DNA from 3 places in the Comamonas sp. NyZ500 genome. Region 1 is predicted to be linked to each of the others. Evidence: riboswitches for the same ligand, from Rfam matches in the RefSeq annotation. Region 1 holds a riboswitch; each other region holds the start of a gene.

Region 1 (2,263 bases):
AACGGCCAGAGCGGCTGGGTGGCCAAGAATCTGGTCTGGGGCTGGTAAGCCCTGCAACACGAACACCCAAAGAAAAGGCCTGCAGCAGCAGGCCTTTTCTGCGGGTGCCGGCAATCAGCCTTCGACGATCATCTGCGCGCGCGGCGCATAGCCGTGATTGAGGGGGCCGTGACCCTGGCCGGTATAGACCTCGGCGCCGGCCTCGATGGCGCCCAGAATATAGCTGCGCGCCTCGGTCACCGCGGCCTCCAGCGCCAGCCCCTGGGCCAGGAAGGAGGCAATCGCCGACGACAGCGTGCAGCCCGTGCCATGGCCGTTATGGGTGACGATGCGCTGTGACTGCAGGCGCAGATAGTCGCCGGCCTGCCGGCCTTGTCGGCCCAGCACATCCATGACCAGATCGCCGCTCAGATGCCCGCCCTTGAGCAATACGGCCGGCGCGCCCATGGCCAGCAGATCGGCCACGGCCGCATCCAGCGCTGCAATGCCGTCGATGTTGCGACCCAGCAGCAAAGCTGCTTCATCCAGATTGGGTGTAATCACCGTTGCCAGCGGGAACAGCTCCTGGACCAGCGCCTGTGCCGTCTCGGGAACGATCAGGCGATCGCCGCTGGTGGCCACCATCACGGGGTCCAGCACCACGTTCCTGATCCCGTGGCGACGGATCGCATCCGCCACCACGCTCACCACATCGGGGGTTGCCAGCATGCCGATCTTGACGGCATCGACGCCTATGTCCTGCACAACGGCATCGATCTGGCCGCGCACGGTATCGAGCGGAATGCCGTGAATACCCGTCACGCCCAGCGTGTTCTGCACGGTGATGGCCGTGATCGCCGTCATGCCGTAGCAGCCCAGTGCCGCACAGGTCTTGAGGTCGGCCTGGATGCCGGCACCACCGCCGCTGTCCGAGCCGGCGATGGAGAGCACGCGTGCATAGCGCTTTTTTGCGGCGCCGGAGATGAAGGAAGAAGCAATCACTGTCATGGCAAAAATTATCGCCCATGCGCATGGTCAATGCGTGCTGTTTGCGGTTGTGCTGTAATGTCCAACGGACGAAACAGGGGTGTCCCGCAGGCAAGCAGCCTGTGCGGACTGAGAAACACCCTGGGGCTGCGCCAGCCACGGGCTGCGCACCAGAGCACCATCCGTGCCCTGTGCCCCCTGCACCCGATCCAGGTCATGCTGGCGTGGGGAGTTTCACAAGCCGCAAGGCATGCCGCGTTTTGTCCTGCACATGGCCCTGTTCCTGTGTCCGGATGGAAAACGATTTGCACATGTCATTGCTACAAGCTTCTTCAAAGATCGCAATTCTCGGCGGCGGCCTCATGGGCCGTCTGCTGGCTCTGGCCCTGGCCCAGCGCGGTCACGCCATCGACCTCTATGACGCCCATGGCCCGCAAGGCGATGGTGCTGCGGCGCGCGTGGCGGCTGCCATGCTGGCGCCGCTGGCCGAGTCGGCCATTACCGAGCCCGGCGTGGTGCGCATGGGCCAGCATGGGCTCAAGCGCTGGCCCGAGCTCATAGCTCAGCTCGAGCAGCATGTGTTTCTGCAGCAAAACGGCACGCTGATTCTCTGGCACCGCCAGGATCAGGGCGATGCGGCGCGCTTTTTCGGTCTGCTGGAGAAAAACCGGCGCATCAACCCCAGCCTGCCGGCCATGCAGGAGAAGACCGGCGCGGCGCTGCAGGACTGCGAGCCCGCGCTGCAGGGACGCTTCAACCAGGCCGTCTATCTGCCCGGCGAAGGCCAGCTCGACAACCGTCAGCTGCTGACGGCGCTGGTCGACAAGCTCAGCGCCCTGGGCGTGCAGCTGCACTGGGACAGCCCGCGCGAGGTCGGCGACTTCCGTCCCGGCGAGGCCGGCCAGCCCGACTTCGTGTTCGACTGCCGGGGCCTGGGGGCCCGCAGCCAGTGGAAGCAGCTGCGCGGCATTCGCGGCGAGGTGGTGCGCATCCATGCGCCCGAAGTCACGCTGCAGCGCCCCACACGCCTGATCCATCCACGCTACCCCATCTATATCGCGCCCAAGGAAGACCATCTGTTCGTGATTGGCGCGACCGAGATCGAATCCGACGATATGTCGCCGGCCAGCGTGCGCTCCACGCTGGAGCTGCTGAGCGCGGCCTATACCGTGCACTCGGGCTTTGCCGAAGGCCGGATTGTGGAGATCGCCACCCAGTGCCGCCCCACCCTGCCCGATAATCTGCCCGCCGTGCGCCTGCTGACGCCGCGCGTCATGGAAGTCAACGGCCTCTACCG
Region 2 (2,263 bases), on a different contig from region 1:
TCGGCGCGCCCCAGCAGCAAAAAGCCGTCTTTTTCCTGCGGGCCGGCCCACAGGCCCACATCCTCGGTCAGGATGGTGGTCACCGCGTTGTAGTTGGCCAGATCGCAATGCACCAGAATGCCGCGCTCACCAGCGGCCACATCCCTGCCGGTGATCGGCTCGACCAGACGCGAACGGATCCAGTGCGGACCGGACTTGACCGAGGGCAGAACCGCATTGCCATCGTCATAGAACTGGGTGCTCAGCTCGGTCATGCCATACATATTGATGCACAGACTGCGCGGCACGCCCAGCAACTGCGAAAGCTCGGCATAGAACTGCTCGAGCGGCAGCTCACGCGACTGCCCCTTGTAGCCGCCCGTATCCAGCACGCGGCTGCCTGCGGGCAGGCGAAAGCTGCGGCCCTGCGCACGCAGGGCATCCATCACATGGACCAGGCTGAAGCTCGCGCCCAGCAGCGCAAACGGCTGGCCGCTGCGCTCGGACTCTTCCAGCGCGGCACACAGGGCCGGCATGTCCAGCCCTTCCGAATTCAGATAGTAGCGGCTGCCTGCCGAGCCGAATTCGGACCGGGCAAGTGCCAGATAGTGAGCCAGCGAGGAATTGGGCATAGCCTGCTCATCGGGAAACAGAATGCCCATGGGCATGCGCTCCAGACCCTGCATGAAACGTCTGGCGAAATAGCGCTTCATGGACAGGTCGTAGACATCGAGCTGCGGATGGAAATGACGTCCGCGCGCAGCGCGGCCCGTGGTGCCGCTGGTCATGAACACGCGCTCGGCGGGCGACGGCGGCTCGCTGCGCAGCTCCATGGCCTTGAAGGCATCGATGGGCACGGCCGGAACATCGCGCCAGCTCCTGACATTGCGCAGCGTGGCACCGCGTCGCTGGCAAAAGCTGCGAAACGGCGCATTGCATTCGTACTGGTAGGCGAAAAGGCGCAGGGCGAGTTGATTGAACTGGTCGTCGGTGCAGTCATCCATTGCGATGAAAGCAAGCAGATCGGCGACCAGCGAAGCGGCCTTGTCCATGAAATTCCTTCGAGAGCGGGGACATCATGCTCCGAAGGCTTGCTGACCATGCGAGAACGCACTGCCCTGAGGTCAGCTTGCAAGCTCTTCTTCCGCCGGTATGAACCGGGTCAAGTTCGCGGGTGTAGATCTCAGCACTGGCGTGCACCCCGGAGCGCGGCGCCATCTTACCCCAACGGCATCGCTGCACGGTGCCTGAGCCGCCGCATGAAAGTCGCGTCACTTGTAACCTGGGGTAATGCTCTATCACAGAGAAGAAGGTCATCTACAGTAGAAATCATTAAAACATTACCACCCGAATACAATTGGAGCAAAAATTGCGAACGTGCCCGACACGCACCTTGCCATGGCACCAACAATGATGCAGACGCGCACTGCCTGAGCGAGCTTCACGCCGTAGCAAGAAACGCTGTCAACAGAGCTTGCGCCATCCAGGGCACCGAACGTCCACCCCGAGCCCCAGAGATATTCACATGCATTTTTCGCGCCTTTGTCATCTGGCAGGCTGGCCTGTGGCCGCCGCCGGACTGCTGCTGACGGCACAGTCCGCAATGGCCCAGCAAGCCGCCGCCCAGCCGGAACTGCCCCAGTTGTCCGAAGTCACCGTGCGCAGCACCTTGCAGGAGTCTGCACTTGAGCAAACCCCGGCCTCCGTGACCGTGCTCGACGGCGAGCGCATGCGCGAGCGCAATCTGCAGGTCAATCTATCGGAGTCCCTGAGCGCAGCTCCGGGCCTGCAGTTGCAGAACCGCCAGAACTACGCGCAAGACCTGCAGCTGTCGATTCGCGGCTTTGGCGCGCGCTCCACCTTCGGCGTGCGCGGCATACAGATCTATGTGGACGGCATCCCCTCCACCATGCCGGACGGCCAGGGTCAGACCAACAATATCGATATCGCCTCGCTGGAGCGCGTGGAAGTGCTGCGCGGTCCTTACTCCGCCCTCTACGGCAACGCCTCTGGCGGCGTGATCAATGCCTATACCGAACGTGGTGAAGGCGCACCCTCGGTGGAAAGCAGCTTTGCACTGGGCAGCGACGGCCAGAAGCGTCTGGGCCTCAAGGCCAAGGGCGAAGCCAACGGGATTGGCTATGTGCTCAGCGCCAGCCGTTTTCTCACCGACGGCTACCGGGCCCAGAGCGCGGCGGACAAAAACCTGTTCAACGCCCGCATCGATATCAAGCCCGACGAATACAGCCAATTGACCCTGGTGGCCAACCATGTGGACATCGAT
Region 3 (2,263 bases), on a different contig from region 1:
GGGCCTTCGATCATGGTCTGCACATCGTGCTTCCAGGCGATCTGCGTCAGCTCGCCCAGCGTGGCCAGCTCGGCAAACTGGGCATCGTCGTTGGCATCCGACGCGCAGCCGGGACGCAGGCCATCGCCCAGCGAGAAGCTCACGTCATACTGCTTCATGATGTCGCAGATGTCCTCGAAATGTTCGTAGAGGAAGCTCTCGCGGTGATGAGCCATGCACCACTTGGCCATGATGGAGCCGCCGCGCGAGACGATGCCGGTGCGGCGCTGGGCCGTGAGGTGGATGTAGGCCAGGCGCACGCCGGCGTGGATGGTGAAGTAGTCCACGCCCTGCTCGGCCTGCTCGACCAGCGTGTCGCGGAAGATCTCCCAGGTCAGATCCTCGGCAATGCCGCCGACCTTTTCCAGCGCCTGATAGATGGGCACGGTGCCGATGGGCACGGGCGAGTTGCGCACAATCCAGTCGCGCGTGGTGTGGATGTTCTTGCCGGTGGACAGGTCCATGACATTGTCCGCGCCCCAGCGAATCGCCCAGACCAGCTTTTCCACCTCTTCCTCGATGCTGGAAGTCACGGCCGAGTTGCCGATGTTGGCGTTGATCTTGACCTTGAAATTGCGGCCGATGGCCATGGGCTCGATTTCAGGGTGGTTGATATTGGCCGGAATGATGGCGCGGCCGCGCGCCACTTCGTCGCGCACGAATTCGGGTGTGATGATCTTCGGGATCGCTGCGCCCAGGCTGTTGCCGGCCAGGCGCAGCTCCCGCGCCGCGTCCTGCTGGTACTGCGCCATCCATTCACGGCGACCGTTTTCACGCAGGGCCACATACTCCATCTCGGGCGTGATGATGCCGCGCTTGGCATAGTGCATCTGGGTCACGTTCTGGCCAGATTTGGCACGGCGCGGCTGGCGCTGCAGCGCGGCCGCCTCGGCGCGCAGTTGGTCCACGCGCGCATCTTCCTCGCCGCGCTTGCCGCCGTCGTCCAGCGCCACACGCAGGCGACCCACGTAGTATTCGCTATCGCCGCGCGCTTCGATCCAGGCACCTCGCACGCTGGGCAAGCCCTGGCGCACGTCGATCTGTACGGCGGGATCGGTATAGGGGCCCGAGGTGTCGTAGACGCTGACCTGCTCTCCATTGGTGAGCGCAATATCGCGCACCGGCACACGCAGCTGCGGATGCAGCGCGCCACTCAGATAGCTCTTGGTCGATGCGGGAAACGGCTGGCGCGACTGAGCCAGCAGCTCGGCAAAACGGGCGGCATCGGGGGCATGACCTGCAGCAGGCGTAAAAATGGAATCAGGGGCGTTCATCGCAGTCTCCTCAAAGCGGTTGAAGTGCATCAAACGCTCCGTGGAGTGCGGCCCTGCTCTGATCTTGCCCTGCACTGGCACGGCCCGCTATGGGGTATCCGGCCTGTGCCGCCGAAATTCTGCAATCTCGGCCTGGTTCTTCACGCACCGGCTGTCCAGAAAAGACAAAACCCCAGTGCGCGAGGCGCCTGGGGTTTGCTGTGCCCATGGCTTTCAGGGCTGGCACTCGTGCCAGTTGCCCTGTCAATCCATCGGCCCTGCGTCAGGGTCCCGCTCTTCTTCCGCCGGTATGAACCGGATCAAGTTCGTCGGGTTCGCCTGCACTGTTTTCACAGTGACTGGCATCTCAGCGCTTTCGCACACCCCGGAGCTGCACGCAGTATAGGCTGGTTTTGCCACAATTTGCGCACTCTTGAAGCTGTTTAACTATCCTGACCCTCAAGCGTCTAATCCGCCGTTCAATCCAGCCCCTGCAGCGCCAGCCATTCATTGCTGGCAGCACGGCTTGCGCGCCACTGGTTGATGGGCGCGCTGACATCCTCGTAGCCCAGGGCAATGCCAAAGGCAATCTGGTAGCCATCCGGCAATGCCAGCTGTTCGATCAGCATGTCGTTGTACATGCGCCAGAAGCCCTGGGCACAGGTGGCCAGACCTTTCTCCACCGCCAGCAGCATGAAGGACTGCAGATAGATGCCCAGATCCACCCATTGCGCATAGCCCATGCGCTCCTCCACGGCCACGAAAATACCCACGGGCGCACCGAACATCTGGCCGTTCTTGGCCAGCTGGGCCAGACGTGCTGCCTTGTCCTCGCGACCGATATTGAGTGAGCGATACAGATCTTCGCCGTTTTCAAAGCGGCGACTGCGGTAGGGCTCCCACAAACCGGGTGGATAGGACAGGCCGGGGCGCTGCACGGCCTCGGTCTCCCTGGCCCTGACGCACAGATC

What was found. Region 1 has a riboswitch for thiamine pyrophosphate ahead of JAO85_RS12450 (FAD-dependent oxidoreductase). Riboswitches for the same ligand answer to the same signal wherever they lie in the genome.
Region 2: linked by a shared signal. The riboswitch ahead of JAO85_RS02025 (long-chain-fatty-acid--CoA ligase) and the one ahead of JAO85_RS12450 (FAD-dependent oxidoreductase) in region 1 are both predicted to bind thiamine pyrophosphate.
Region 3: linked by a shared signal. The riboswitch ahead of thiC (phosphomethylpyrimidine synthase ThiC) and the one ahead of JAO85_RS12450 (FAD-dependent oxidoreductase) in region 1 are both predicted to bind thiamine pyrophosphate.

What each region holds. Positions count from the first base shown of each region.
Region 1 covers NZ_JAEIJE010000007.1:26,553-28,815, reverse strand. The annotation lists gene JAO85_RS12460 (SH3 domain-containing protein) at 1-48, shown strand, start outside; gene thiD (bifunctional hydroxymethylpyrimidine kinase/phosphomethylpyrimidine kinase) at 115-987, opposite strand; TPP riboswitch at 1,053-1,214, shown strand; gene JAO85_RS12450 (FAD-dependent oxidoreductase) at 1,278-2,263, shown strand, end outside.
Region 2 covers NZ_JAEIJE010000001.1:443,067-445,329, reverse strand. The annotation lists gene JAO85_RS02025 (long-chain-fatty-acid--CoA ligase) at 1-1,031, opposite strand, end outside; TPP riboswitch at 1,102-1,193, opposite strand; gene JAO85_RS02020 (TonB-dependent receptor) at 1,505-2,263, shown strand, end outside.
Region 3 covers NZ_JAEIJE010000022.1:15,167-17,429, reverse strand. The annotation lists gene thiC (phosphomethylpyrimidine synthase ThiC) at 1-1,313, opposite strand, end outside; TPP riboswitch at 1,573-1,690, opposite strand; gene JAO85_RS22230 (nitroreductase) at 1,772-2,263, opposite strand, start outside.